One region of the Xenorhabdus poinarii G6 genome, then DNA from elsewhere that is predicted to be linked to it. Evidence: predicted binding sites of a transcription regulator. Region 1 holds the regulator's gene; each other region holds the start of a gene.

Region 1 (10,822 bases):
CGGGCTGTAGTTATCTTTTATTTCAGGCCAGGTGGCAATAAATCGCTCATACCATACCATGAGAGTTCGGTCATAATCTGCGCCAAAATTGTGCCAGTCTTCCATGATAAACTTTCCATTGGTTGCTTTGGCAATTTTAGGGATGGATGGTAAGCAGCCATTCGGGAAAATATATTTACTGATCCAGGCATCAGCGCCGAGTTTATCAATATTGGAACCGATGGTATGGAGCAGGAATAGCCCATCAGGAGTCAGATTTTTTTTCACAATATTGAAGTAATGGTCATAATTTTTCGGACCGACGTGCTCAAACATACCAACAGAGACGATACGATCAAACTGAAGGTTAAGGTCTCGGTAATCTTCAAGGATAATTTTGACATCGAGATCTTTGCAATGTTCCTGTGCATATTTTTGCTGCTCGGCTGAAATCGTTACCCCTGTAACCGAGACACCGTAATTTTTTGCTGCATAAGCGGCTAATCCTCCCCACCCACAACCGATATCCAATAAAGTCATACCAGGGGATAATTGGAGTTTTTCGCAAATCAGACGGAGCTTATGGGATTGTGCTTCTTCTAGTGTATTGGCCTCTTTCCAATAACCGCAAGAATACTGCATATGAGGATCAAGCATCCGGGTAAAAAGGTCATTGCCTAAATTATAATGTTCCTTACCGACAATCCAGGCCCGTTTGGGTGACTGTAAATTAAACATACGAGAAATAATTATTCTGAAAATATCTCTGGCATTTTGCGGTATACGATGTTCCAGATCTGCCCGTAATATTTTATAAAAGAAAATATCAAGGCGATCACATTCCCACCAGCCATCCATATAACTCTCACCCAAGCCCAGAGAACCCTCTTTCAATACACGCTTATAAAAATTGGGATTTTTAATGCTTATATCAAAAGGACGACTGCCGTTGATCTCGATATCAGCTTCCTGAAGTAATTCATAAGCGATTCGGTGCCAAGAATCGGTGATTGACTTTTTGTCTTCAATGAAAGATGAACTCATATACTCTCCAAACTCTCCAACATTTTTGTGATGGAATTCTTCAGTGTCATTTGTTGATGATTTTTATTATATTAAACCTATCCAAATTTATTTGGAAATAAAAATCATATATATCTTATTAATCCTGAAATTAGATAGAGATTCAGCGTTATGAATAACCTAAAATGCCAAGTTATTAGAATAATTGAGTCTTCATGAGTATACGAGTATATGAGTAAAATAATATTTAAACAATCAACTAAAGGTTACAGGAATAATGTAACCTTTAGATATTAATGCTTTTAGTAATTATTTATTTGGAAATTATTGAGCTTCTACCCAATGGTTTTTATCTGTTTTTTTGTAACCAATAACCCACCGCCATTGGAACAGAAGTCAATGCCATGACGGTTGCTGTTGATAAAAGAGGGTATTCCATAAATAGAGAAACAACGATACTTGCGACAAAACATAATCCCAATTGTAGCGCATTTTGTAATGCAGCTGCTTTACCACTACTCTTTGGGTACACAGACAGCGCATTTGCCACGGCAATGGGATAAGATGCGCCATTCATGGCAGCCATTACACAAAAAGGAATAAGAATAGCGATAAATGAAGGTGCGCTGGATAGAGAAATCAGGTAAATACTCGTCATGCTTACCGCATAGCCTATCAGCAAAAGTGGGAATACGGTTTCACTTTTCACTTTTTCCAATAAGAGACGGCAACCATATCCACCAATCATAAATGCCAGCGTCTGGGGGATATAACTTAGACCAATATCGGTGGCGTTATAACCCATACTATTCAGAATGGTTGGTGAACCCGTTAGCCAGGCAAAAAAACCGGCGCTGCAAGATGCATAGATCAAGACATTTCCGCTGAAAACCGGGGAAGCGAGTAACGTAAAGAAAGAAACTGTTTTGGTCTCAGTTCTGGATTCAATATTCGTATGCTTACTCGTCAGGAAAAATGTCGGTATCAGCAGTAACAGTGTCACGATCATTAAAACAAAGAAAATGATCCTCCAGCCGCTGTGGGTCAATAACCAGGCTCCCAATAAAGGGGCAAGGGCCGGAGAAAGAGCAACCAGAGGCATGATCATGGCAAAAACACGTTTGGTCTGTTCTGCATCATATCTATCGACGACCAGTGCCTGCCAGGTAACCGCCGCAGAACAAACCCCAACCGCTTGCATAAATCTCAAGATAAGCAACTGAATAGGATCAGTAATCCACAGCATAGCTAAACAACTAATGGAAAACAGAGAGAGTCCGATAATAAGAACAGGCTTTCGACCTAAGCGGTCAGACAATTGCCCCCATAAAAGCTGGGCAAAAGCAAACCCGGCCAGAAAAATGCTGAGACTTGCACTAATGGCATTTGTTGATGTCCCCAATTCTTCTTTCATTGCATCAAAAGCGGGCAGATACATATCGATGGCCAGGTAACCGAGCATACTCAGACCTGCGAGATAAAACATGAATGGAATAGCGTTTTTATGTGTATTCATTGTATTAACAACTTGATGTGGTCGTTGATAAAAAAATATTCAGCTTATTTTATATGGCATGATTTTTACTTGTGAAACGGTAATATTTGCATCATGTCGTGAAAAAATTTGAAAGGAAAATATATGTGGTCTGAATACTCTCTGGAAGTTATTAATGCTGTTGCCAGAACAGGAAGTTTCAGTGCGGCTGCATCAGAACTTCACCGCGTGCCTTCTGCTGTGAGTTATACGGTAAAGCAGCTTGAAGAATGGTTGGCAGTATCACTGTTTGAACGTCGTCACCGGGATGTTGAACTCACGGAAGCAGGGGCTATTTTTATCAAAGAAGCTCGTTCTGTTATCAAAAAAATGAATCACACCCGACATCAGTGCCAACAAGTTGCCAATGGCTGGCGGGGGCAATTCAGTATTGCGGTTGATCAGGTTGTCAAACCAGAGCGGACGCTTCGGCTAATTTTGGATTTCTACCGCCATTTCCCAGATATTGAATTATTCATCTATCCTGAAGTGTTTAATGGGGTATGGGATGCGTTGGTTGATGAACGCGTGGATGTTGCTATAGGGGCAACTCGAGCCTCTCCTGTCGGGGAACGCTATAGCTTCAGGGATATGGGATTCATGCCATGGCTGTGCGTTGTCAGCCCCGGCCATGAATTGGCGGCAATATCCGGAAAATTGAATGATGATCAAATGCGGCCTTATCCCAGTTTATGCCTTGAGGATACTTCGCGCAGCTTGCCTAAACGTAATACATGGGCTTTAGATAATCAACGGAGGTTGATTGTTCCGGATTGGGATGCAGGGCTGAGTTGCCTCATGGATGGACTGTGTGTAGGAATGGTTCCCAAGCATCGGGCGTTACCGCTGATCCGTAAGGGCAAGCTGACGACACTCGAACTTGAACAACCATTGCCTGATAGTCCATGCTGCTTGACATGGTTGCAAAAAAGCCATTCTCCGGCATTAAGCTGGTTACTCGATTACCTGGGGGATAGCAATACGCTGAATGCTGAATGGCTGCAAGAAAGTTAACTGTCAGCGGCGATAATCGATAAAAGGTCCATCCGCCACCGAGCGTCGTTCAACGAGGCGTGGATGGACTTCGATAGTTTGTGCATCCTCACGTTTATTGACGATTCTGTCCAATAACATCGAAAATGCCATTTGCCCTAAACGTTCTTTGGGTTGATGAATGGTTGTTAATGCTGGCGTGAAATAGCGGGCATTACGAATATTGTCGTAACCGATAATTGAAATGTCTTGCGGAACGCGCAATCCTAACTCATCGGCAGCACAAATTGCGCCCATTGCCATCACGTCGCCGCCACAGAAAACGGCGGTTGGGCGATGTTTCTGATTAAGGATCTTATACATGGCCTGATAACCGGATTCAGGTTCAAAATCACCTTGAACAATCCACTCATCTCGAATAGCAATGTTGGCCTCTTTCAATGCCTTGAGAAAACCGTGGTGGCGTCCCCCTCCGGTATTCCTGGCTAACGGTCCGGAAATGGAGGCAATTTCACGGTGGCCACGTTCAATAAGATAACGGCCAGCCAGGTAACCACCGTGAAAGGCGTTATCAATAATTGCATCGGTGAAATCCCCTTTGGACTCTCCCCAATCCATAACCACCATCGGAATATTACGATAGTCTTCTAGCATACCTAAAAGTTGTTCAGGGTATTCTGAACACATGACCAGCAAACCATCGACGCGCTTTTGTGCCAGCATTGCGAGATAGGCTTTTTGTTTATCAAGGTTGTTATGAGAATTACATAAAATCAGTGTATAGCCTTTGCTATAGCAGCTATTTTCAACCGATTCTATGATCTCAGCAAAATAAGGTGCCTCACTGGATGTGGCCAGTAACCCGATCGATTTGGTGTGGTTGACTTTTAAACTACGGGCAACAGCACTGGGCGAATAATTCAGTTCCTTAATAGCCGCCCAAACAGCAGCTTTGGTATCTTCGGCGACGAAACGGGTTTTATTGATAACATGGGATACGGTTGTGGTTGAAACACCAGCGTGTTTGGCCACATCTTTGATCGTTGCCATGATAAAAAGAACTCCTGACCTTATGGTCTAAATTTGTACACCCTTTATCTTTCAAATTTCCGTTTGGTTGACTGCATTAGCTAGCATTCCCCTGTAACTTGAAATTTATCAGGTATAGATATTTGTTAATCAATTGCCAACATATTTATATATAGGGTGATGGTTGGCAATAAGTTAGCGATGAACCGTGAATTTTGTCTGATCTAGCTCAAAAGTGGAAGTAATAATCGATGCTATAAAGAGTATGAATGAAATATTGCAGTCTGCTTTTTAGGTAAAACGGTGAATGACCACTTAAAATTTAGGGTGTTAGGGGGTCTTAATTTTATACAGAGGATATTCTATGAGTACAGATCTGAAGTTGGGATTGTTGGCGGCCGGTAGCGCATTAATCATGATTGTGTTTCTGGGAAGCCTCTGCCTGATTTGATCAAAGATCTAAAAGACGAATTTGTCACGCTCATTATTTTAATGATCTGTGACTTTAAGGGCGGTCTTTCAGTATGCGTTACTCAGTAAATGAAAGAAAACCGCCCTTGTTATTTCAAACTGGCGTGAACACTAAGCTTAATTAAGCTAAGTTTTCTTCAACAAATTTCCAGTTAACCAATGCCCAGAAGTGCTCCAGATATTGAGGCCGTGCATTCCGGTAATCGATGTAATATGCGTGCTCCCAGACATCAACGGTCAGCACAGGTTTATCATTACTCGTCAATGGGGTTGCGGCATTAGATGTGTTAACGATAGCCAAAGTGCCATCCGTTTTTTTGACTAACCAAGTCCAACCAGAACCAAAGTTTTTCAGAGCGGCATCAGTGAACTGCTGTTTAAACTCGGCAAAAGAACCAAAAGCATGATTGATAGCATCTGCCACTTTCCCACTTGGTTCGCCGCCACCATTTGGTGATAGACTATGCCAGTAGAAAGTGTGGTTCCAAATTTGCGCAGCATTATTGAAGATACCACCTTCGGATGTCTTGATGATCTCTTCCAGGGATTTCCCGGCAAATTCAGTCTCTTTAATCAGGTTATTCAGGTTGACAACATAAGCGTTGTGATGTTTGCCGTGGTGATATTCCAGAGTCTCTACAGAAATGTGTGGTTCCAGGGCATCTTTGGCATAAGGTAATGCGGGTAATTCAAAAGACATTGCATGCTCCTTTTTAATCTTGGGTTTTTGGCTCAGCAAACCATGACTGATAAACGAGCAATCATGAGCCGGGCAAATTTAGACTTATTATCGTATTTTTATTTGATCATTATCTTAACAACTTTTCGACTAAATAACAGGAGAAAAGATGTCACTACGTGACGAACTGACGCAGAACTGAGCTGTAACATCGATTGAATACAGTCAGTTGGCATGAAAATATCCAAGTCATTTGTCGCAGATCATGGCAAAAATTTGCCGTGTGAAGTTCACGGTAGAAAAATTAGCGTGGAAAATGGTATTCTGAATCAATCTTTATCTGATGCTGATAAATAACGCTTGCAGTTTTAAGGAAGCAAAAATGACAAATATTAATATGAATACTAATACGGTTACTGATACAACAGTTGCGGCAGTCATCGAAAAAATTGAACGCCAGATCAGAGAAAACCCCATTCTACTGTATATGAAAGGTTCTCCTAAACTACCAAGTTGCGGTTTCTCGGCCCAGGCAGTGCAGGTTTTATCTGCTTGTGGTGAGCGTTTTGCTTATGTGGATATCCTGCAAAACCCAGATATCCGTGCTCAATTGCCTAAGTATGCAAATTGGCCGACTTTTCCTCAGCTTTGGATGGATGGTGAATTGGTCGGTGGGTGTGACATTCTTGTTGAAATGTATCAGCGCGGTGAATTACAAACGCTGATCAAAGAGACGGCGGATAAATATCGTGAGCAAGAATAAAAAGCAATCATTCATTTGAATGATGAAAACCTGCCATAGCCCCATCCTTTTTACAGGGATGGGGCTTATTGCTGGTATGACATTAATTGATATGAGATTTGCTTTTTAAGCTTCGCCACTGGCTGGTTCTGTGGAAGGGAGTGGCCACCCGCCTAACCGTTTCCAGCGATTGACGAGTTCGCAGAAAAGTAAAGCTGTTCGATCAGTATCATAAAGGGCACTATGTGCCTGATTGCTGTCAAACGGAATTTCGGCGGTGATGCAGGCTTTGGCTAGGATGGTCTGACCAAGAACCAATCCACTGAGTGCAGCCGTATCAAAAGTCGCGAACGGATGGAATGGATTGCGTTTTAAACTGGCACGTTCAGTCGCCGCCATGACAAAATTATGATCAAAATTAGCATTATGGGCGACCATAATGGCGCGGTGGCAATTCGCACTTTTCATCCCATTACGGATCATTTTGAAAATAGCATGCAAGGCCGTGTATTCACTGACGGCACCCCGCAAAGGATTGGTGGGATCAATGCCAGTGAACGCGAGAGCAGCAGGATCAAGGTTAGCGCCTTCAAAAGGCTCAATATGGAAATGCAGTGTATCAGCAGGGGATAACCAACCTTTATCGTCCATTTTTAACGTAATTGCCGCAATTTCAAGTAAAGCGTCAGTCCGCGCATTAAAACCGGCGGTTTCGACATCAATGACAACGGGATAGTAGCCACGAAAGCGCCCACTTAACATATTTAGATCGTTTTGATTAGCCATCTGATTTTCTTCAGGATTCTGTTTTCATTCTAGAATAGCGGGTATTATGGCAAAATTTGCCATGTCTTGCAGAAGTAATGCGGATAATAAAGGGCAATGATCGATGCCCTTGTGTTTTTGTATGAATAACGTCTGGCTATAATTTGGTCTCTGTTTCCAGCGTTAGTGGCCTAATGCCTGGCTGGCGCTGGCATTTTCGATAAGTTCAATCTTATAGCCATCCGGATCTTCAACGAAAGCAATGACCGTTGTTCCCCCTTTAACCGGCCCTGCTTCGCGGATGACATTGCCTCCGGCAAGTCTGATTCGTTCACACGTCGCTGCAACATCATCAACGCCTAAAGCGATATGCCCGAATGCCGTGCCCATTTCGTAGTTTTCAACGCCCCAATTGTAGGTGAGTTCAATTACTGCGCCTTGACTTTCATCGCTATACCCAACAAACGCAAGGGAATACTTATACTCTGGATTTTCACTGGTGCGAAGTAGACGCATACCCATTATTTGCGTATAAAAATCGATCGAACGCTGCATGTTGCCAACACGGATCATCGTATGGAGTAAACGCATGATTACCTCTTGATCTTTATCGTTTGATGGAGACGCATCGCTTTCATTGAAAAGCGTTGCTCACATCTCTGCCTATGTCGGTTAACTATAACGTGTATAGATAAAATAATTCAAATTGCCCGTTTATTGATTAAATGCTGCCAGTGTTGTTATTTGGTTAATTGATGTTATTATTTTGTTTTGAAATTTAATGAGGTAGGTTTATACTGGTTAACAAAATAAATAGTTTCATATAGAAATAATAGGGCAATCTGAGGGCAGGAGGATGAGATGGCTGAACAATTAGAACTCTTTGCTATTCCAAATCCTTGTCGGGGAATTTGTGAATCGGATCCCCGTGGTTTTTGCCGAGGATGTTATCGCAGCAGGGAAGAGCGGTTTACGTGGATGACATTATCCAACAGTGAAAAAAGAAAAATATTGCGCTTATGTCATCTGAGATACCTAAGAATGTTGAGAGAAAACGGTATTGATAGAAATATTATTTCAAAATAAACCGGTCTATTTTAATTTTATGCTGAATTGATCAAAAAGACGCCGATTATATGAATTCCATTTGAGAGTGGTCGTAAAAGCAAAAAATATGACCAATAACAGATGGTGCATCATTTGTTTTTTTATCTCTTTTATTTGGCATAGGTCATATTAAGATGTTGTTTCAATGAGCTGGTGGAATGATTCCAGTAAAAATTTCTTATCAAACAATAAGTGATTGAACAATAAAGAAACTGTTTTGTTATCTTATTGTTTTTTATATTATTTATTCTAATATTATCAATTTTTGTAAGAGAAAAATGATATTAATGTAAAAATATATAGATTAGTGTTTGGATGGCGGTTATTCTTAGAGAACTTTCACCGTGTGAATATGTATATATTTTGAGAGCTTGTGCTTTTTTGTTGATATTTTAACTTACAATAGTTTAGTTTTGTGATTATTTTATACGGTTTATCTCTTGGGTGGATTAATGCGCAATTTTATTCGATGCGCCGTACAACTTCGCTCTTTAGAGCAACGAAGATGCCAACATTGAGTAATAAGCCAACGCGACACTAATTAGGTTATTAGTGAGATTTCTGACTTTACTAATGTAAGCATGGTATAAGGCGCGTATCCATTATTCATATGAATAAACTGATTGAATAATTCATTGATGTTATATGAGTCTCTAATTATAAGGAGGGGTAATTGGAATTGACATTGGGATCCGATTTGGCACGTTTAGTCCGTGTCTGGCGCGCTTTAATTGATCATCGTTTGAAACCGTTGAAATTAACTCAGACACATTGGGTGACTCTATACAATATTAGTCAGCTACCACCAGAGCAATCACAGATACAGCTAGCGAAAGCGATTGGTATTGAACAACCTTCTTTGGTGAGAACGCTTGATCAATTAGAAGAAAAGAAACTGATTACACGTCATACATGTGCTAATGATCGACGCGCAAAAAGAATCAAATTAACCGGAGAATCGGAGACGTTTATCAAAGAAGTGGATAGTGTTATTGATTTAACAAGGAAAGAAATTTTGGAAGGAATTACTCATGATGAGTTAATTTTGCTTGCTTCCGTAATAAAGAAAATTGAAAAAAATATTAACCAATTACATAAACAAGTCATATAAAAATTAGGCGATAAAAAAATCGCGGCCCAGATGTTGGGACTGGTCAGCCGCGATTTTTATCTTGGTATTATTTGCGTATCTTAGATTGGTGAAACAGTGAGAGACTCTCCACTGTTTGCAATCTTGATGCGTTGTCCTCTGCTGAAGACAGTGTTGTCCAATTTTTGGACTACAACGATGTTTTTTCCACTGTCCGTACGAATACTTAATTCAATCCCTTTCGCCTGGTCCATCGCCCCTTCGATTTTTTGACCCGTCAAACCACCGGCAATCGCACCCGCAGCTGTGGCGAGTTTTTGACCCGATCCGCCACCAACCGTATTCCCTAATAGCCCACCTAAAACAGCCCCGCCAATGAGACCCAGGACATTCGGGTCCCCGGCTTGTCTGCCTTTAATCGTGATGGGACGTACAGAGATAATGGTGCCATAGGTGACATCCTGAGCCTGTTTGGCCTGGTCAATAGAATAAGTATCACTAGAAAGTGCACCCATATCCGCACAACCGGACAAAGTGGTCACTACAACTGCACCAACCAGGAAACGTTTAAACATAGTTACTCCTAATTTTAAGACCTGATAGGGAACTTGATAATAAACCTATCATCAAGCATTCAGCTACTATTGTTAGCAGCGAATACGATTTATTGTTAACAGCAGAACTGATAACTTTGCCAGCCACTAATGATACCTATCCACCTATAAAATAAATGCTCATAATGAATGCTGAAAAAAATAATTCCTGAACAAAAGTTTAGCATGTTTTGTGAAGAGCTTTCCAAAACTCAGATTTTGTCACTGATAATAATCATTACACATATCGGGTTCGAATAAATGTGTTTTATAGTTCATGTTTGATTAAATGTAATCCATTATTAATAGAGGAATGTTTATGCATTCAGGACGTTATATTGGTGTGATGTCGGGCACCAGCATGGATGGGGTTGATGTTGTGTTGGCAGAGATTAGAGATAAAACAGTGACTCAACAACTGAGTTACTGTCATCCCTTCCCACAAGAGCTTAAGCAAAAATTGCTTTCTATATGTCAAGGTCAACAGACAACGTTATCCATAGTCGGGCGACTTGACCATGAACTTGGCACGCTTTTTGCGGAGGCTGTTCAGGGATTGTTGAATAAAGCTGCGTTGACAGCCAGTGCGATTACAGCAATCGGATGTCATGGGCAGACGGTATGGCATGAGCCGGACGGTGAGAAACCGTTTACGATGCAAATCGGTGATAATAATCGTGTAGCGGCATTGACTGATATTACAACAGTGGGTGATTTTAGACGGCGTGACATGGCTTATGGTGGTCAGGGTGCGCCTTTGGTGCCGGCATTCCATATGGCGGTATTGGGGCATCCGACGGAAAGGCGCATTATTTTA
Region 2 (10,822 bases), 1.3 Mb from region 1:
TATGATGGTGTCATTGCCCACGACCATCCTATGTTGTCTGTCAGGCGATTAGCGTAAGGCAGACCAATGGCTTCACGCCATAGTGCGAGGGGACGCCGTTTTGCCTGCTGGAATTGAGCGAAAATGGACGCGGCACGTTTAGCACCTATATTGGGCACGGCCTCCAGCTGTTCTTTATCCAAATCCAGCCAATCGGTTAAATTTGTCACCAATCCTTGTCTTACCAACGCAGACCAGGTTCCTTGTCCAACACCTTTCATGCGCAATTTTTCGCCAAGCCATGTCAGGCGGGCAATAAACTGCTGCTGACAATGTTCATCATTACGCTGACGTCCATGACCCAATGCCAGACAACTCAGAAAATGGTGATCTTGCTCATTAGGCGGTTGAATATCTGGACGTTCCGCCATACGCCACACCACCTTATCAAGTTTGGGGATACCATGCCCGGCCAGTGCCACCGTGATTTTATCTTCGGGATACACATTCCACTGCTTCCAACGTTTGATAGAACCAATATTGACCCGACTCACTTGCCGATCATCCACCTTGACTGTCTCCAGCGCTAATACAACGGATATTTTTCCTGTCCGGCCGATGGTGAACTTCACGTGTTTTACGGTTGTCATTTGTTGCCGTAACGGATATTTCCATGCAATTGCCCAACTGTTTGATCCGCTACGCCACTGTCGGCCTGTCGGTTCAACCTCCTGACGTAAAACTACCCCATCCGTAGCAAAAGGAAGAGGCTGAACAAAATAATCTTTCCATCTTTTTTCAGCATCTTCTGTAGTCGTAATAGGGTGGCTATATTGTTGGGTCATAGGAAAACCCATACCAGCCAATCTCGCCAATTTCTCAGCCAGTTCATTTGGTCCATCCGGCCAACCCCAAATAAAAATGCCGATCTGTTTCAGTTCTGGCGCCGGCGTTTTTCGAGCCATTAACCCTGCCACTTTACTACGCCCTCCCTGACTTCCAGACAGGAACTGTCGATGATCCACTTGCTGCCAGAACAGCTCCCCTTGCAATACCAAACGCGCCGGCGCATTTGTAATCTGCTGAGGAATAGTGGGAATAAATGGGCTTTTATCCCGCCAGTCTGTTCCTTCAATACCATCACCACGGCTAATTAATTGCACTAATTGGCCTTTTTCATAGACCAACGTCACCGCAATACCATCAACTTTAGGTTGTAGCCAAACCCCTGCCCGCCCCTGTAGCCAACGATCAATGTCCTGAACCGTCCTCAATTTACTCAACCCCGTATGCTGGACAGGGTGACGCTGTTTTTCTGTCTGTCGCTGTGCCACCATTGGCATGTCCATATCAGCAACTGCGTTCATCACGCGGTTTGTATCCTGCTTTAAACAGTGTTGCCAAAGCCTTAGCGTTTCCAGTAATTGATCATAGATTTCATCATCTATGTCACTCATACCCTGCTGGTGATAGAGCCGATTCCACTCAGCTACCCGCGTTGTTAGAGCGTGAGTTTCATGCTGAAGTTTTTCTTGTGGCCATTCAGGACAATGGCCCTTGTTGTTTGCAAAGGCTACGGGTATGCCAAATAACAGTAGCCATACTGTTATGAGAAAACTGATGAGAAAATTAAGCATCCTTGCTCCGTCGCTTCCTAATACACGGGCACAGAATAAAAAGCGGAAAAATATTTACCAAGGTGGAAAAGATAAGTTTGCGGTGTGTTTCAAAAAATAAATGAACAATTTCTGCAACAGCTTATTTTTACTCAAATTGTTTCGCAGAATGTTCAATTAATGCCAATGTGTTAATAAAAAATTTTGTTGAAACGTCCGTTGGCATGTATTGTAACGCTGCATGGATTAACGTATCCGTGTATACTATATGGGATTTTATATTCTCGCGTGTGCACCTATTTATACCCAATCACTCAAGAAATCATCATGAACCAAGGAACGTTATATATTGTTTCTGCGCCGAGTGGAGCAGGCAAATCAAGCCTTATTCAGGCTTTATTAAAGACTCAGCCTTTGTATGACACACAGGTTTCTGTTTCACATACGACACGTCAGGCTCGTCCAGGCGAAAATCATGGTGAACATTATTTTTTCACCACGGTGGATGAATTTCAAAAGATGATCAGCCATGATGATTTTTTGGAATATGCCTGTGTTTTTGGTAACTATTACGGCACATCCCGAAAAGTCATTGAAGATACACTCGCCAGCGGGGTGGATGTTTTTCTTGATATTGACTGGCAAGGTGCACAACAAATCCGCCAGAAGATGCCAGCCGCTCGCAGCATTTTCATTCTGCCCCCCTCCAGGGAAGAATTGCTCCGCCGCCTGCGCGGACGCGGTCAGGACAGCGAAGAAGTCATTGCTAAACGGATGGCTCAGGCTGTTGCGGAGATGGAACATTATAACGAATATGATTACGTTATCATCAACGATGATTTCAATACGGCACTGGCCGATTTACAATCCATTATTCGTTCAGAACGTCTACGATTAGATCGTCAGATTCAGCGGCATGATGCCTTAATCAGCAAATTATTGGCAGACTGAACCAAGTTTCAGTATTATGCCCAGTCATTTATTTACCAGTGGAGTAGCACACATATGGCACGCGTAACTGTTCAAGACGCAGTAGAAAAAATTGGTAACCGTTTTGACCTTGTGTTGGTCGCTGCTCGCCGAGCACGCCAGTTGCAAGTAGGTGGCAAAGATCCCCTTGTTGCAGAAGAAAACGATAAGACGACGGTTATCGCTCTGCGTGAAATCGAGCAAGGCCTCATCAACAATAAGATCCTTGATGTACGTGAACGTCAGGAACAAAAAGAGCAAGAAGCTGCCGAAATTAAAGCTGTTTCTGCCATCGCTGAAGGTCGTCGTTAATTTTACGGTAGGTCTGCCTTGTACCTGTTTGAAAGCCTGAATCAGCTGGTTCTGAAATATTTGCCTGAAGATCAAATCGATCTGCTTAAACAGGCTTATATCGTCGCGCGGGATGCCCATGAAGGGCAAACCCGCTCCAGCGGTGAGCCATACATCACTCATCCCGTCGCCGTTTCCTGTATTCTGGCTGAAATGCGACTTGACCATGAAACACTCATGGCGGCGCTGCTACATGATGTCATCGAAGATACGCCTGCAACATTTCAGGATATAGAACAGCTTTTTGGCTCAACTGTTGCCGGATTGGTGGAAGGTGTATCTAAGCTGGATAAGCTGAACTTCCGTGACAAAAAGGAAGCGCAGGCTGAAAACTTCCGCAAAATGATCATGGCGATGGTGCAGGATATCCGCGTCATTTTGATCAAACTGGCAGACCGCACACACAATATGCGAACCCTTGGCTCCCTGCGCCCCGATAAACGACGGCGCATTGCCAGGGAAACGCTAGAAATTTATAGTCCGCTGGCTCACCGTTTAGGGATTCATCACCTAAAAACGGAGCTGGAAGAACTTGGCTTTGAAGCGCTATACCCAAACCGTTACCGCGTCATTAAAGAGGTTGTGAAAGCCGCCCGCGGCAATCGCAAGGAGATGATCCAAAAAATTCTGTCGGAGATTGAAGGCAGATTAACGGACGCCGGTATTGAATGTACTGTCAGTGGCCGCGAAAAACATCTCTATTCGATCTATCGTAAGATGCGCCTAAAAGAACAGCGTTTCCATTCAATCATGGATATTTACGCCTTTCGGGTCATCGTCAGCAATCTTGATACCTGCTACCGCGTACTCGGACAAATGCACAGTCTGTACAAACCGCGTCCCGGCAGAGTAAAAGATTATATTGCTATCCCCAAAGCCAACGGCTATCAATCTCTACACACATCGCTGATCGGCCCACATGGCGTCCCGGTCGAAGTACAGATCCGTACCGAAGATATGGATCAGATGGCAGAAATGGGGGTCGCCGCACACTGGGCTTACAAAGAACAAGGAGAATCCGGGACAACGGCGCAAGTTCGTGCTCAGCGCTGGATGCAGAGCTTGTTGGAACTCCAGCAAAGCGCCGGCAGCTCTTTTGAATTTATTGAAAGCGTGAAATCTGATTTGTTTCCTGATGAGATTTACGTTTTTACCCCAGAAGGACGAATTGTTGAATTACCGGCCAGTGCAACACCGGTCGATTTTGCCTATGCTGTTCATACGGATATCGGTCACGCCTGTGTTGGCGCACGCGTTGATCGTCTGCCCTATCCTCTTTCACAAACGCTCAGCAGTGGACAAACGGTTGAAATTATCACGGCGCCGGGCGCTCGCCCGAATGCGGCCTGGCTGAACTTTGTCGTCAGCTCTAAAGCACGGGCTAAAATTCGTCAGTTACTGAAAAATTTAAAACGGGATGATTCTATTAGCCTGGGGCGTCGTCTGCTCAATCATGCACTTGGTAACGGCACAAAAGTCACCGATATACCGCAAGAAAATATCCATAAGGAGCTATCAAGAATGAAGCTCGCCACGTTGGATGATTTACTGGCAGAAATCGGGTTGGGTAACGCCATGAGTGTGGTTGTTGCCCGCAATTTATTACTGGGTTCAGCGGAGAAAACGCCAAACAATAACAGCAATGCGACCCGAAAACTGCCTATCAAGGGTGCTGACGGTATTTTGATTACCTTTGCCAAATGCTGTCGTCCAATCCCGGGTGACCCGATCATTGCCCACATTAGCCCCGGAAAAGGTCTGGTGATCCATCACGAATCCTGTCGAAATATCCGTGGATATCAGAAGGAACCGGAAAAATTCATGCCGGTTGAGTGGGATAAAGAGATTAACAGCGACTTTATTGCTGAAATTAAAGTCGATATGTTTAACCATCAAGGCGCCCTAGCGAATCTAACCGCAGCCATTAATGACGCAAACTCCAACATTCAAAGCATGAATACGGAGGAAAAGGATGGCCGGGTTTATTGTGCTTTCATCAGGCTGACGACCAAAGACCGTATCCAGTTGGCAAATATTATGCGTAAGATACGTGTCATGCCAGATGTGATGCGAGTCAGCCGCAACCGAAACTGATCACATGAAAGGCCAACTACTTGATGCCATCCCCTTAACCACTCTGCGTGGTGTTGGAACCAGTCAGGTCACCAAACTTGCCAAATTAGGGTTGGTCAATCTACAAGATTTACTTTTGCACTTACCTCTCCGCTATGAGGATCAAACCCGTCTGTATTCCATTAATGAATTACAGCCCGGTATTTATGCCACGGTAACAGGTCAGGTATTGCGCACTCATGTGATTTTTGGGCGGCGGCGCATCATGACCTGCCAAATCAGCGATGGTACTGGCATATTGACTCTGCGTTTTTTCAATTTTACAGCTGCCATGAAAAATAACCTGGCTGATGGAAAACACATTGTTGCCTATGGTGAAATCCGGCGCGGAAATCAAGGGCCAGAGATCATTCATCCAGAATATAAAGTCCAGCAGCACGCTGATTCGGTTCAACTACAAGAAACATTAACCCCCATCTATCCCACGACCGACGGTGTGCGCCAAACCACGCTGCGAAAGCTCATCGAACAAGCACTGGAAATATTGGACACTTGCGCCATTAATGAGTTACTGCCGGCAGAGTTCAGCCGGAATCTCATCAGCCTGCCCAACGCGCTGCACATATTACATTATCCCCCCCCGGATATTTCTCTGACTGAGCTGGAAAATGGCCGACATCCTGCCCAACGCAGGTTAATTTTGGAAGAGTTGTTGGCACATCATTTGAGTATGCTGGCGGTCAGAGCCGGAGCACAACGTTTTCACGCCCAACCACTTACAGCCGATGATTCACTAAAACAGCAATTCCTGAGCCAGTTACCCTTCTCCCCAACAGGTGCCCAAGCCCGTGTCGTTGCAGAAATAGAACATGATTTAGAAAAAAATGTTCCCATGATGCGCCTGATACAAGGGGATGTCGGTTCGGGGAAAACATTGGTGGCAGCACTGGCAGCTGTCCGTGCCATTGTTCACGGTAAGCAAGTGGCATTGATGGCGCCCACCGAACTGCTGGCAGAACAACATGCCAATACCTTCCGTCAATGGCTTGAGCCACTCGGTATTCAAGTTGGCTGGTTGGCCGGTAAACAAAAAGGTAAAGCGCGTCAAGCGCAGCAAGAAGCGATAGCAAGTGGCCAGGTGAACATGGTGGTGGGCACTCATGCCATGTTTCAGGATCAGGTCAAGTTCGCCGGATTGGCGCTGGTTATCATTGATGAGCAACACCGATTCGGTGTACATCAACGCCTCGCCTTGTGGGAGAAGGGGCGCGAACAAGGCTTCCATCCCCACCAATTGATCATGACCGCAACGCCGATTCCGCGTACATTGGCAATGACCGCCTATGCCGATCTGGATACCTCTATTATTGATGAATTACCACCAGGGCGAACACCTGTTACAACCGTTGCTATCCCTGATACCCGCCGCAATGACATTATCCAACGCATCAAAAACGCCTGTTTGGATGAAGGGCGTCAGGCTTACTGGGTTTGTACTTTGATAGAAGATTCTGAAGTTTTGGAAGCGCAGGCAGCTCAAGTGACCCATGAAGAACTGGTACTGGCATTACCTGAGCTAAAAATTGGCTTGGTGCATGGACGAATGAAATCAGCCGAAAAACAGGCCATCATGGCGGCCTTCAAGCAAGGTGAACTCCAACTGTTGGTTGCCACTACGGTGATCGAAGTCGGGGTTGATGTGCCCAATGCCAGCCTGATGATTATCGACAACCCTGAACGCCTCGGATTGGCTCAGTTACATCAGCTTCGTGGCCGTGTCGGTCGTGGTGCCACGGCCTCACACTGTGTCCTGCTCTATAAAACTCCACTGACCAATACAGCCAGAATTCGCCTGCAAGTATTACGGGACAGTCATGATGGTTTTGTCATTGCTCAAAAAGATTTGGAGATCCGCGGGCCGGGCGAATTATTGGGTACCCGCCAAACGGGTAATGCCGAATTCAGGATCGCGGATTTATTACGAGATCAAAATATGCTGCCCGACGTTCAGCGTATTGCGCGCTATCTCCACCAGCACTATCCTGAACATGCCAAGGCATTAATTGAACGCTGGTTGCCGGATAGTGCCCAATATAGTCATGCGTAAACGCCAACCTCCAAATAATCAGGTGGAAAAAACCGTCAGGATAAATAAAAAATGCCGCTGAACATGTCAGCGGCATATCGTCAATAGATCAACAAGTTAGTTATGAATTCGCTAACCAGCTATCGTTGGAAATATGGGCAGCAACAAATACAATTTGATGACAGCCGCATTCACGATATCAATAAAGAACGCGCCCACCATTGGCACGAGTAAGAATGCCACATGCGATGGCCCAAAACGGTCAGTAATCGCTTGCATATTAGCGATAGCCGTTGGCGTTGCTCCCAGGCCAAAACCACAGTGACCGGCTGACAAGACGGCGGCATCAAAATTTTTGCCCATAATGCGGTAAGTGACAAAAATAGCATATAAAGCCATCACCACCGTCTGCACGGTAAGGATGATTAACATAGGCAGCGCAAGGGAAGCCAACTGCCACAATTTCAGGCTCATCAATGCCATAGCCAGGAACAACGACAAACTGACGTTCCCCAAAACCGAAACCGCTCTGTCAAATACCCGATAAAAACCCAGGAAGGACAGCCCATTACTGAGAATCACACCCACAAACAGAACACAGACAAAGGTTGGTAATTCAAAACTCGTGCCTTCTAGCTGATTCTCAATAAAACGTCCCACCAACAAACAAATGGAGATCATGGCAATGGTTTCCAGCATCACTAATGGCGTGATAAGCCGGCCAGTATAAGGCTTCTCAAATGCTGTTGGGATCTCATTTTCTTCGACTTCCAATCCGGGTGTTTGGGTATTTTTTACCAGTAACCGGGCAACCGGGCCGCCAATCAGCCCACCCAATACCAGGCCGAATGTCGCACATGCCATCGCTACCTCTGTCGCATTTTCAAAGCCATAACGCTCTGCAAATACTTTGCCCCAGGCCGCTCCGGTTCCATGTCCACCCGAAAGGGTAATGGAACCTGCCAGCAATCCCATCAACGGGTCAAGGCCAAGCATTTTCGCCAATGCGATACCCACGGTGTTTTGTACCAATAACAGGCCAACCACCACGAAAACAAAAATAACCAAAAATTTTCCGCCTGCTTTCAGGCTGGCAAGGTTAGCGTTCAGGCCAATTGTGGCAAAGAACATTAACATGAGGGGTACCTGGAGGGATAAGTCAAAACTGACTTCCCAACCCATGGATTGTTTCATCGCCAATAAAACGAAAGCAACGAGTAATCCACCTGCGACCGGCTCAGGGATCGTATATTTTTTAAGGAATGGGACTGATTTTACGAGCTTTCTTCCTAGTAACAAAACCAGTGTGGCAGCAACAAGCGTGCCATAAATATCCAGATGATACATTCATGTACCTCATATATTGTTAAAATTATGTAAAGTCAATGTGACGTTATAATCATCCTATAAGAACGCCAAGAGCAGGTAAGGGTTGGATTAGAAAGAAATTCGCTCATAAACACAAGTTAAAACGTTTAAAAATGTGACTCAATAAAGTTCTGTTCTATTATGAAAATTCAACGCAAACGATTGCTTTAATTGTGCAGATCATTAAAATCGCTCTTTTTTGTCCATCTGGAATTTCACAACATGGTCAATTTACCCCGTGAATCCGATTCATTCGATGTGCCTCATCCATCAGACAATGAACTTATCTATCAACTGGAAGCAAAACCCCCACTACCACATGCCATATTTGCGGCTTGCCAACATTTACTGGCCATGTTTGTGGCCGTCATTACGCCAGCGATGTTGATTTGTCAGGCGTTAGGACTGCCTGAACAAGATACTCAACGTATTATCAGTATGTCCCTGTTTGCCTCTGGCTTAGCATCACTGATTCAAATTCGCTCCTGGGGGCCAATTGGCTCAGGCTTGCTTTCAATTCAGGGCACCAGTTTTAATTTTGTCGCTCCACTTATCATGGGGGGGCTGGCATTGAAAAATGGGGGAGCTGATATTCCAACCATGATGGCAACCTTATTCGGCACGCTGATGCTCGCTTCAACGACAGAAGTGCTACTCTCACGTGTACTGCATTTAGCAAGACGGATTATTACCCCTTTAGTCTCCGGGATCGTGGTGATGATTATTGGCTTGTCGTTAATTCAAGTTGGATTAACGTCAATAGGCGGCGGTTATTCTGCTATTCAGAACGGTACATTCGGCGCCCCCGAAAACTTACTGTTAGCGGGGATTGTTCTTGGTGTGATCGTGTTGCTCAATCGCCAAAATAACCCTTATCTGCGCATCGCCTCCCTGGTGATTGCCATGGCAGTCGGTTATCTAGTGGCCTGGTACATGGATATGCTACCCCTCTCAGCCCCCAAAGAAGAGAGGCCAATCATGTCGATTCCATCCCCATTTTATTATGGACTGTCTTTTGATTGGCATCTGTTAATCCCACTTATTCTAATTTTTATGGTGACCTCGCTGGAAACAATTGGCGATATTACAGCAACGTCGGATGTCTCCGGGCAGCCTGTCAGCGGCCCTCTCTATATGAAACGTCTCAAGGGTGGCGTGCTGGCAAACGGTCTCAACTCCATGGTTTCCGCGGTGTTCAACACGTTTCCGAATTCTTGTTTTGGTCAGAACAATGGTGTGATCCAGCTTACTGGCGTTGCCAGCCGCTATGTGGGTTATATTATTGCTTCGATGTTGATGATATTAGGATTGTTCCCCGCCGTAGCGGGTTTTGTTCAGCATATTCCCGAACCCGTTCTGGGAGGCGCAACGATTGTGATGTTTGGCACCATCGCGGCCTCTGGCGTCAGAATCGTTTCCCGTGAGCCACTTAATCGCCGTTCTATTATGATTATCGCACTGTCTCTGGCCGTTGGGTTAGGCGTCTCTCAACAACCGCTGATTTTGCAGTTTGCCCCTGATTGGGTGAAAAATTTACTCTCTTCAGGCATTGCCGCAGGGGGACTGACGGCTATTCTACTCAACCTGATTTTCCCTCAGGAAAAATAACCTTTATTTTATCTGCATTTTCCCTCCGGCGTTATCCGCAGGAGGGATAAATCATGTTTTATCTGAATCACCTATTGAGTGACAACCCGTTTTACGGCATAAAAGAGTTTCTATTGGAAGGTTAAGCTGAGGTGAAATAATGAGGTGGTTAGGGAAATCGTTTGTTGCTCTTCTATTATTGCTGGTTTTAGCAATCATCGTTATCTATGCGGTTATTCAGACGCATTGGGGAGCCAAACAGTTAAGCCAATGGCTCAACAAACAAGGGCATTATCAAGTCAGCATCGACAGCATCAGCCATAGCTGGTTACAACCGGCGACCTTAATCGTTAATCATGTTGATATTCGTGACACACAGGGGCCTTTCTCTCTCACCGCCGAAACCATTTCTCTCGATTTCAAATGGCCGCATTTACTGTCTCTCAACAACCTCCACCGGCTGACATTGCAACAAGGCGCGGTGACATTGTCCGGCGCCTCATTTCCTTTCCCCTTACAGGCGGATATTCTGCAACTGAACCAGATGAACGTTCAGCTAGATAATGCCAATACGCACATTCAGGGAGAAAATATCACGGGTGGAATGACGCCCTGGTCTCCTGATGTGGGTAACGTGTTTGGGCATGGAAAATATCAATTCAGCGCCAGTACATTCCGTTTCAACGGTATCCCGGTTGAAAATTTGGTAATACAGGGCCATTATCAGAATCAAACACTCACTATCGACTCTTTCGGCGCAACATTTTTGCGCGGCTTCCTGTCGGGTAATGGG
Region 3 (10,822 bases), 360 kb from region 1:
TCGTAAGGCAAACATACCTGAAGGAGTTTGGACAAAATGCGACAGTTGTGGTCAGGTACTTTATCGTGCTGAATTAGAGCGTAATCTTGAAGTGTGTCCAAAATGTGACCATCACATGCGCATTTTAGCCCGTAAGCGGTTGGATTCGTTTTTGGACGCCGGGACGGGCATCGAATTAGGAAGCGAACTGGAACCGAAAGATGTCCTGAAATTCCGCGATATCAAAAAATACAAAGACCGTCTGGCTGCCGCACAGAAGCAGACACAAGAAAAAGATGCGCTGATCGTCATGAAAGGTCTGCTATATGAAATGCCGGTTGTGGCAGGCGCGTTTGAGTTTAATTTTATGGGCGGTTCAATGGGATCGGTTGTGGGTGCCCGTTTTGTCCGTGCAGTTGAACAAGCGCTGGAAGATAACTGTCCATTCGTCTGTTTTGCCTCCAGTGGCGGGGCACGTATGCAGGAAGCCCTGATGTCACTGATGCAGATGGCAAAAACCAGTGCGGCGCTGGCAAAAATGCAGGCGCGTGGTTTGCCTTATATCTGTGTATTGACTAACCCAACAATGGGGGGGGTTACAGCCAGTATGGGAATGTTGGGGGATATCAATATTGCTGAACCTAAGGCATTGATTGGTTTCGCTGGCCCGCGCGTCATTGAGCAAACCGTGCGTGAAAAGTTACCGGAAGGCTTCCAACGCAGTGAGTTCTTAGTGGAAAAAGGGGCGATTGACATGATTGTTCCCCGCACCGAAATGCGTGATAAAATTGCCAGTCTGCTTGCCATGCTGACTCATAAACCGCATCCGGGCACAAACGCAGAGCCAGTTGAAGGCATTGTTGTTGAGCCTGCGGATGTTGATGCTGATATCAATATCAATCCTAATAAAGAAAATGTCTGATATTTTGCCAATTCCTCAAGCTACGTCGCCACTGACGACGTGGCTTTCCTATTTAGGAAACCTGCATACGAAAGCCATTGATATGGGGCTTGAACGTGTAGGCGAACTGGGTCGTCAGTTAAATTTACTGAATCCGGCGACCAAAGTTATCACCGTGTCAGGGACGAATGGTAAGGGAACCACTTGCCATACCCTGGAGTCTATTTTTCTGGCCGCAGGGCTGAAAGTCGGGGTGTACAGCTCGCCGCATTTGGTTCGTTATACCGAGAGAGTACGTATTCAGGGGAAAGAAGCCACGGAACACGATTTCTGCCGTGTCTTTGCAGCGATTGAGGCGCAACGTGGTGACATCTCATTAACCTATTTTGAATATGGCACATTGGCAGCCTTACAGCTTTTTAAAGAAGCCGCGCTGGATGTCGTGATCCTGGAAGTGGGGTTAGGGGGACGCCTGGATGCCACCAATATCGTTGATGCTGATATTGCCGCAATCACCAGTATTGCCCTGGATCATACGGATTGGTTAGGTGCAGATCGTGAACATATTGGCCGGGAAAAAGCGGGCATTTTCCGTCGTGGGCGTTTTGCCGTGGTCGGCGAGGATGATATGCCTCACTCGATTGCTGATGTTGCGGATGAACTGGGGGCAAAGCTCTTTCGTCGTGGTGTTCACTGGCATTTTACTCAGCATGAGAATAGTTGGGATTGGGTCAGTGGTGAGCAACAATTCCGGACGCTGCCAGTCCCTCACCTGCCATTAGCCAATGCCGCAACGGCGATGGGCGTGATCCACTGTTTATTGCAGCAGGATGACAAAATCAGCCGTTCTATTAACGAACAAGCCATCCATGCAGGGCTGAGAAATGCCCGACTCCCAGGACGTTTCCAAATTGTCAGGGAAAACCCGCTGATCATTTTGGATGTGGCTCATAATCCACATGCTGCGGCTTATCTGGTACAAAAATTGGCTGAACTGCCGCGTTCACCAGACAGTCATATTCGTGCTGTCGTTGGCATGTTGGGCGATAAAGACATTGCAGGAACACTGGCTTGTCTTTCCCGGCAGATTGATGAGTGGTATTGCGCATCATTGCATGAGCTGAGGGGCGCAGAAGCTGAAGTTCTGTCTGCGCATCTTATGCACGCCCGTACATTCCCCGATGTAGAAACGGCGTGGCAACAGGCAATAAAAGACGCATCGGTGCAGGATATCATCGTGGTTTGTGGCTCTTTCCACACGGTCGCGCATGTTATGGAGGCACTGGAGGGGAGTAAGGAAAATGGCCAGTAAATTTCAAAATCGCCTGGTTGGCACTATCGCGCTGGTTGCATTGAGTGTGATTGTGCTGCCGGTCATTTTTGATGGTGATAAGAAATATAATGAAAGTCAATTTGCTGCTATTCCTTTGATGCCAACAGCGGGCGATGAAGAGGAGGTGGATTCGATTCCATCATTAATCCAAAACATGCCGTCGACCCCCACGGAAGGGGCGGGGGAAGCAGTGAAGGAATTAGAAACGCAAGGGCCGGATGATTATGTGTTATCCGAATCCTTGTTTTCAGAATTAGAGCCGACAGTCGAACCTTCAGCCACGGAAGCCCCTAAGACAGCGGTAAAAGCGGAATTACCTTCTCAGCAAAAAGTGGAAACGCAGCCATTGCCTAAAGCTGAACCACCGACCAAAGCGGCAAGCCAGGCAGAAGCCAAATCGACATCAACAGCGCAGGCACCTCAGGCAAGTGCCTATGTTGTACAACTTGGTGCATTAAAAAATGCCGATAAAGTTGAAGAGATCGTGGCAAGGCTGCGTCTTTCTGGGCATCAGGTGTATACCGTTCCGGCTTCTCCGGTACAGGGGCAATTAACGCGGATCTATGTTGGGCCGAATGCATCAAAGCAGGCACTGACAGCCACCTTATCCGAATTAAAAGAAATGACCGGGTTACACGGGCAAATCAAAAACTACCAGCCATAATCAGATTGGCGCTTCACGTGATCACACCAGAAGCGCTATCATGGAGTTTAATAAGGGTTAAATATGGCAGGTGATTTTCCAGTGTGGAAACAGCAGTTAAAAATTGCCCCATCACCGCGAATACCGTTTGTTTCTTTGCCAAAAATTATTTTCATGAGCGTGATAAATCTACTACGCAAACGTTTTCGTTTTCTGTTAGAATGCGCCCGACCTGAATGTCGGGTGCCTGTTTTTGGATAAAAATATGGTCTGGATTGATTATACGATTATTGCCATCATTGGTTTCTCAGCATTGGTTAGTTTGATTCGTGGTTTTGTTCGTGAAGCGCTCTCCCTGATAACGTGGGGCGGTGCTTTCTTTGTTGCAAGTCACTTCTATACTTATCTGGCGGTATATTTTACCCGTCTTGAAGATGAGCTGGTGCGTAATGGAGCAGCGATTGCTATTTTATTCATTGCAACACTGATTGTTGGCGCGGTCGTGAACTATGTGATTGGTTCACTGGTTCAGCGAACAGGACTGTCGGGTACTGATCGGGTTTTGGGGGTCTGTTTTGGCGCCTTACGCGGTGTCTTGATTGTGTCAGCGCTTCTGTTTGTTGCAGACTCTTTCACACCACTACCCAAAAGTCAGGATTGGCAACAATCACAATTGATCCCACAATTCAGTCAAATCATCAGGTGGTTTTTTGACTACCTGCAAAGTGCGTCGAGTTTCCTGCCGGAGAGATAGATCTCTCCGCTTAGCTGATGAGGAAAGGCTATATGTGCGGTATTGTCGGTATCGTCGGTTTTACACCGGTTAACCAGTCGATTTATGATGCATTAACGGTGCTTCAGCACCGTGGACAGGATGCGGCAGGCATTGCAACTATTGATGGTAACAACGACTTTCGTTTACGTAAGGCTAATGGGTTAGTCAAAGATGTGTTTGAAACACGGCACATGTTACGTTTACAGGGAACGATAGGGATTGGGCATGTCCGTTATCCTACGGCGGGCAGTTCCAGTGCGTCAGAAGCACAACCCTTTTATGTCAATTCTCCTTTTGGTATCACGTTGGCACATAACGGCAATCTGACAAACGCACATGAATTGAAAAAAATGCTGTTTGAAAATGCCCGTCGCCATGTCAATACCACCTCAGATTCTGAGATCCTGCTGAATATTTTTGCCAATGAATTAACGCAATTTCCCCATTTTCCATTGTCGCCTGATGATATTTTCTCGGCAGTTGCAAAAATGCACAAAAAAATTCGGGGTGCTTATGCGTGTGTTGCCATGATCATTGGGCATGGATTGGTGGCTTTTCGTGACCCACATGGCATTCGTCCTTTGGTATTGGGAAAGAAAACACGGGAAGATGGCCGTAGTGAATACATGGTGGCCTCAGAAAGCGTGGCACTGGACACATTGGGGTTCGAATTCCTGCGGGATGTGGCTTCCGGTGAGGCTATTTATATTACTGAAAACGGGCAATTGTTTACCCGCCAGTGTGCAGAAAATCCGTCATTGACACCGTGTTTATTCGAATTTGTTTATTTCGCCCGCCCGGATTCTTTTATCGACAAAGTGTCAGTTTACAATGCCCGATTACGGATGGGGAAAGCATTGGGGGAGAAGATTGCCCGCGAGTGGGAAGATTTGCATATTGATGTGGTGATTCCCATACCGGAAACATCTTGTGACATCGCATTGGAAATCGCGCACATTTTGGATAAACCCTATCGTCAGGGATTTGTCAAAAACCGCTATGTCGGACGCACGTTTATCATGCCTGGTCAGCAGGAGCGGCGTAAATCGGTTCGTCGCAAACTAAACGCCAATCGTGCCGAATTCCGGGGTAAAAATGTTTTGCTGGTGGATGATTCCATTGTCCGTGGCACCACGTCTGAACAGATTGTTGAATTAGCGCGTGAAGCGGGTGCTAAGAAAGTTTACTTTGCCTCGGCTGCCCCGGAAGTTCGCTTCCCGAATGTTTATGGTATTGATATGCCGAATGCGAATGAACTCATTGCTCATGGCCGGGAAGTGGATGAAATTCGTCAGCTCATTGGTGCGGATGCGCTGATATACCAAAACCTCTCTGATCTGGTTCGGGTGGTACGGGAAGAAAACCCGGATATTGAGACATTCGAATGTTCCGTATTTGATGGCATCTATGTGACGAAAGATATTGACCAGACTTATCTCGATTATCTGGAAAACTTACGCAAAGATGATGCCATGAAAGTTCGTGGACAGAGCGAAATCGAGGGTCTGGAAATATATAATGAAGGATAATATTGTTATTATCATTCAGTTATCGCCAGAATCTCAGAGGAAAACATGAAAAAATTGATTGTCGGGCTGACCGGGGCAAGTGGTGCGATTTATGGTGTCAGATTACTGCAAGTTTTGCAGTCAGTAGAAGGCATTGAAACGCATTTGGTGATCAGTCAATCAGCGCGGCAAACATTGGCACTGGAAACGGACTCTACGCTGCGAGATGTCCAGGCGTTGGCGGATGTCGTGTATGATAATCGTGATATTGCTGCATCCATCTCCTCGGGGTCGTTTAAGACCTTGGGTATGGTGATTTTACCTTGTTCCATCAAGACCTTATCAGGTATCGTGCACAGTTACACGGAAGGTTTACTGACCCGTGCCGCAGATGTTGTTCTGAAAGAGAAGCGTAAATTGGTGTTGGGGGTGAGAGAAACCCCCTTGCATTTGGGACATCTCAGGCTAATGATGCAGGCTGCGGAAATTGGGGCGGTGATCATGCCTCCGGTTCCCGCATTTTATCATCGTCCTGAACACATTCAGGATATCATTGACCAAACGGTTAATCGTGTGCTGGATCAATTTGATATTGATTTGCCCGAAGATCTGTTTAACCGTTGGCAGGGCGCTAAATCCATTGAGGTATAGCTCCCGAAGAAAGAAAATGCTGTTGTGATCAATCACAACAGCATCGTGTTAATACCGTCAACCGAGCCGGATACCACGACATCTCATCAAGTGGGCGGAAAGCGCAATTTAACCAAGATTTTCTTTCGCCTTGATGGCATCTTGCAAGGCTTCTTCGAGTTGAAAATAACGAAAACCAAATCCGGCTTCTTCCAGTTTTTTCGGAATAGCCTGTTGACCCCCTAAAACTAATTCTGCCGCTTCTCCCATCATGATTTTTAAGACAAATTTAGGAATGCGTATAAACGCAGGGCGGTGCAATACTTTCGCCAGTGCCGCAGTGAACTGCTCATTATGCACCGGATAAGGGGATGTCATGTTAAAAGGACCGTGTAGCTCAGGTGATACCAATAGGTAATAGATACCATTGACGATGTCATCAATATGTATCCAAGGCATATACTGTTTGCCGTGACCGATTACTCCCCCTAACCCTAACCGAAACAGTGGCAGCATTTTTTTCAGTGCGCCCCCTTCTGGCGCCAGCACAATCCCGGTACGTAACACACAGACACGCGTTTTGTCACTTTGGGCCTGTAAAGCCAGTTGCTCCCAACGTTCACAAAGCTGATGGGCAAATTCATTATGCGGGGGATCATGTTCGGTAACGACGGATTGCCCCTGATCGCCATAATAGCCAACGGCTGAGCCGGAGATAAAGACGGATGGCGGAGATTCACTGGCTTTAATGAGCCTGCTTAATTGTTCAGTGAGTTGCCAGCGGCTTTGACAAAGTATCTCTTTTTGTTTTGGTGTCCATCGCTTATTGACAATCGGTTCACCGGCAAGATTGATAACCGCATCAAATCTGTTGAGATTTTGCTGGATATTCAGGGTTGTCCAACATTCAACGCGATCAGAAAACAGAGAATAGACCTTTTGTGGTGAACGACTCAAAATGGTGATGGAATGGGAAAGGGAGAGCAATTGGCAGACTAAACGATGGCCAATTAACCCTGTTCCTCCTGTGATGAAGATATGCATAGCCATCCCCCGTGAAATAGATAATCGTCGATTGACTATAACAAGAGATGGTTTCAGTAGCAGCGAGATATGCTGTTATCTGTTATCAGCATCAAGTTTTGTGGTGAAAAATGTTGTCATTAACTGAATTTTTCACATCTGTCTTAATTAGCCCTGTTTGTAGGCCGCTTTTGTCGCAGGACGCTGACCAATGTTATCCAACCATTTTTCTACCGCAGGATAATCCGGCAAATGGATTTGTTGCTGTTCATGGCATTTTGCCCATGGATAGGTGGCGATATCGGCGATACTGTACTCATCCCCGCCGAGATACGCGGTTTTTTCCAGTTGGGTATTGAGCACCCGATATAACCGTTTGGATTCTTCCACATAGCGTTTCATGGCATAAGGCACGACTTCGGGCGCGTAGAGATTGAAGTGATGGTTTTGACCAAGCATCGGACCAAAGCCAGCCACTTGCCAAAATAACCATTGCAACTGTTCAGTACGTTCACGTAAATCTTTGCTTAATAGCTGGCCTGTTTTATTGGCCAGATACAGTAAAATAGCGCCTGATTCGAAGAGAGAAACAGCCTCTCCTCCGTCGGCAGGTTGATGATCGACAATGGCCGGGATCTTGTTATTGGGTGAAATAGCCAGGAAATCAGGTTTGAACTGTTCTCCCGTGCTGATATTGATGGGATGGATCGTGTAAGGAAGCCCCGTCTCTTCGAGAAAGAGGGTTATTTTATAACCGTTTGGCGTTGGGGCATAGTATAGATCTATCATATTACCTCCCATGATAATCATTCATTGTCATTATTTGTTGTAATAACTCATTGAAAAATTTGGCCGCATTACATTAGCATTATTTGTCGGTAAAATGTGACGAATTTTTATATCAGTATGGATGGACTTATTTTCGTCAATTATGGTAACACTGATTGGTTGTCAACCGCCTTCATTACCAGGGCATCACAGCAAAAACGGGCATGTAACTCATTGAGAAAAGGTTTTTAGGATGATGCAAGAAAAATCAGCAAATAGGGAATGGATTGACATCGTCAATGAAGACAATCAAGTGATTGCGCAGTCAACTCGTCAGCAGATGAGAGCGCAGAACTTAAGGCATCGTGCAACTTATATTGTCGTGCATGATGGTATGGGAAAAATTCTGGTTCAGCGTCGTACAGACACAAAAGACATTTATCCAGGCAAATTGGATGCAACGGCGGGCGGCGTCGTGATGACAGGGGAAGTTTTACTGGATTCTGCTCGTCGGGAAGCCGAAGAGGAATTGGGGATTGCCGGTATTCCTTTTGCTGAGCATGGTCTTTTTTATTATGAAGAAGACCATTGCCGCATATGGGGCGGGTTGTTCAGTTGTGTGAGCCATGGTCCTTTTGCCTTGCAGGAAGAGGAAGTCAGCGCCGTTTATTGGCTAACGCCGGAAGAAATCACCGCTCGTTGTGATGAGTTTACTCAGGATTCGTTAAAAGCGTTATCCTTGTGGTTAGCACGTAATAAACAAACGGGACAGCCTTAATCGATTGATGGGGTAGGATTCCCTAATTGATTATCCACTCTCCTATCTTTAGCGCTTAGCCTCTTATCTGTTGCATCAGATATCCCCGCCGGAAGGCCGCCGGGAATATCTGGTGCAACAGAGAGTGTAAGGCACAGGTTAAGGCTCGTATAAACGGTGTCTCTCTGAGAGAACAGATGTCGGCAGAAGCCGGGATTTGAGACTCATCTGCTTTGATTTTTCATCGTATTGTTGATGTCTAGAGTAGAAACGGCTAATTGTAAACATATTTTTCGGATCATGAGTACTATTCACAAGCATATTTGTGAATAATTATTAAACGACAATAACTCATTTCGGTTAATTTCTATTACATACCTCGTTTTGTTTATTTTTTTATGCATGAATGGTGCATAAATTGAAAATAAGTGCATTTTTTAAATTGTGAAAAACATCATAAAGTAAATTTATTGTGATTTTATTGTATTGACTTTGTTAAAGCTCAAGGGGATTATGAGGTTAATTACTAATCAAAATGGATGAAGAAAATCGGATAGGTATGTCATTGACAATATCTCTAAATAAGGCATTGATTATTTAAATGGCGCTATTCATGCAAAATTAAATTCAATAATATATCAATTTACTTTTATTTTTTCGTTTTAATGAATTTAAGGAAAAACAAATGTCGAACACTATTCAACGCAATTGGTTTGATCAGTATATGGTGCCTTGCTTTTCACCAGCAAATTTTATCCCGGTTGTCGCTAAAGGTTCACGTGTCTGGGATCAGGATAGTAAAGAATATATTGATTTTGCGGGTGGAATTGCTGTTAATGCATTAGGTCATGCCAATGATGAATTAAAGAATGTGTTAAATTTTCAAATGGAAAACCTCTGGCATATTGGTAATGGCTATACAAATGAACCGGTTTTAAAATTAGCTAAATCGCTGGTTGAAAATACATTTGCTGATAAGGTTTTTTTCTGTAATTCCGGTGCGGAAGCAAATGAGGCCGCATTGAAAATTGCCAGAAAATATGCCCTCGATAAATATGGCAATCATAAGAACGAAATTATCTCGTTTGAGAATTCTTTTCACGGTAGAACATTATTTACTGTGACGGTGGGCGGGCAACCGAAATATTCCCAGGACTTTGCTCCCTTGCCGCAACAAGTAACTCACTTGCCCTTCAACGATATCGATGCGATTAAGGCTCATATATCAGAAAAAACCTGCGCTGTCATCGTTGAGCCGGTCATTGGCGAGGGTGGCGTGATCCCTGCTGACCCCGCATTTTTGCAAGCGCTGCGGGCGTTATGTGATCAGCATCAGGCACTACTGATTTTTGATGAAATTCAGACGGGGATGGGGCGGACCGGGTATCTGTATGCCTACGAAGAAACGGGGATCGAACCCGATATTTTGACCAGTGCTAAAGGGCTTGGCGGCGGCTTCCCGATTGGTGCCATGCTGGTTAAGCAGGCGATAGCCGAGGTTTTCCAGCCGGGAACGCATGGGTCAACGTTTGGCGGAAATCCACTGGCGGCGGCTGTTGCCGGTAAAGTGATCGAACTGGTGAATCAGCCAGCGTTTCTGGCGGGAGTGAAAGAACGTCATCATGAATTTATGAGACGGATGTCCGAGTTGAATCAACGTTATCAGGTATTCAGTGAATTGCGGGGAAAAGGGTTATTGCTGGGGGCTGAATTAGAGAAAAAATATCAGGGAAAAGCGAAAACGCTGGCCAATTTTGCGGCGGAAGAGGGATTGATTGCCTTGATCGCCGGTCCCAATGTGTTACGTTTTGCGCCCGCATTAAATATCGAGCCGCAGGATATCAACGACGGTTTCCTTCGCCTTGAAAACGCCCTCAAGCGATTTGTCCAGGAATAATCAAGCCAGTTTGAGGTGACTATCATGATGCTATTTAGATCCGTTCAATATGAAGATTTAGGGGATATCCTCAGTCTTTCGTCCCGTGCTGGTGTTGGCCTGACCACATTACCCAACAATCAGGAATATCTGGCAGCACGGATTTCACGCAGCATTGATTCATTCAACGATGTCAGAGGACGAGCACAACAAGGATTTTTATTTACCCTGGAAGACACGGAAGAGCATCGTGTGGTTGGCGTCAGTGCGCTGGAATTGGCTGTTGGGCTGGAGGAACCCTTTTACAATTTCCGCGTACTGAAATCAGTGAGAGCCTCCCGCGAATTGGGCGTTTACAACACATTTGAAACGTTGATTGTCGGGCAGGATTATACCGGATGCAGTGAATTGTGTACGTTGTTCCTTAGCCCTGATTATCAGGGGGGAGGAAATGGTGTGTTTCTTTCCCGAAGCCGGTTTATGTTTATCTCGGCATTCCGGCATCTGTTCCCAAAAACGATTTTCGCCGAAATGCGTGGGATTGTGAACAAACAGGGTGAATCCCCGTTTTGGAATGCGCTGGGACAACATTTTTTCAATGTTTCTTTTGAAAAAGCCGATTATTTAAC

Evidence for each region. Region 1 encodes PurR, which represses purine synthesis genes. Its sites were predicted from a motif close to CANGCAAACGTTTGCNTG; they were not measured.
Region 2: a site for PurR is predicted at 8,594-8,611, ahead of XPG1_RS00835 (nucleobase:cation symporter-2 family protein). Genes of this name have one in related genera too.
Region 3: a site for PurR is predicted at 3,050-3,067, ahead of cvpA (colicin V production protein). Genes of this name have one in related genera too.

Annotation. Positions count from the first base shown of each region.
Region 1 covers NZ_FO704551.1:1,534,214-1,545,035, forward strand. The annotation lists gene cfa (cyclopropane fatty acyl phospholipid synthase) at 1-1,023, opposite strand, end outside; gene punC (purine nucleoside transporter PunC) at 1,352-2,518, opposite strand; gene punR (DNA-binding transcriptional activator PunR) at 2,642-3,550, shown strand; gene purR (HTH-type transcriptional repressor PurR) at 3,554-4,579, opposite strand; gene sodB (superoxide dismutase [Fe]) at 5,151-5,729, opposite strand; gene XPG1_RS07140 (Grx4 family monothiol glutaredoxin) at 6,091-6,471, shown strand; gene rnt (ribonuclease T) at 6,577-7,236, opposite strand; gene gloA (lactoylglutathione lyase) at 7,399-7,806, opposite strand; gene XPG1_RS17490 (DUF1289 domain-containing protein) at 8,077-8,301, shown strand; gene slyA (transcriptional regulator SlyA) at 8,996-9,433, shown strand; gene XPG1_RS07160 (outer membrane lipoprotein) at 9,514-9,987, opposite strand; gene anmK (anhydro-N-acetylmuramic acid kinase) at 10,325-10,822, shown strand, end outside.
Region 2 covers NZ_FO704551.1:203,566-214,387, reverse strand. The annotation lists gene ligB (NAD-dependent DNA ligase LigB) at 1-1,616, opposite strand, end outside; gene gmk (guanylate kinase) at 1,923-2,546, shown strand; gene rpoZ (DNA-directed RNA polymerase subunit omega) at 2,601-2,876, shown strand; gene spoT (bifunctional GTP diphosphokinase/guanosine-3',5'-bis pyrophosphate 3'-pyrophosphohydrolase) at 2,895-5,009, shown strand; gene recG (ATP-dependent DNA helicase RecG) at 5,014-7,095, shown strand; gene gltS (sodium/glutamate symporter) at 7,207-8,421, opposite strand; gene XPG1_RS00835 (nucleobase:cation symporter-2 family protein) at 8,665-10,050, shown strand; gene XPG1_RS00830 (AsmA family protein) at 10,190-10,822, shown strand, end outside.
Region 3 covers NZ_FO704551.1:1,171,499-1,182,320, forward strand. The annotation lists gene accD (acetyl-CoA carboxylase, carboxyltransferase subunit beta) at 1-901, shown strand, start outside; gene folC (bifunctional tetrahydrofolate synthase/dihydrofolate synthase) at 894-2,192, shown strand; gene dedD (cell division protein DedD) at 2,182-2,877, shown strand; gene XPG1_RS19065 (hypothetical protein) at 2,891-3,019, opposite strand; gene cvpA (colicin V production protein) at 3,122-3,610, shown strand; gene purF (amidophosphoribosyltransferase) at 3,643-5,160, shown strand; gene XPG1_RS05445 (UbiX family flavin prenyltransferase) at 5,206-5,790, shown strand; gene XPG1_RS05450 (TIGR01777 family oxidoreductase) at 5,899-6,813, opposite strand; gene XPG1_RS05455 (glutathione binding-like protein) at 6,961-7,581, opposite strand; gene yfcD (NUDIX hydrolase YfcD) at 7,814-8,338, shown strand; gene XPG1_RS05465 (aspartate aminotransferase family protein) at 9,003-10,214, shown strand; gene astA (arginine N-succinyltransferase) at 10,242-10,822, shown strand, end outside.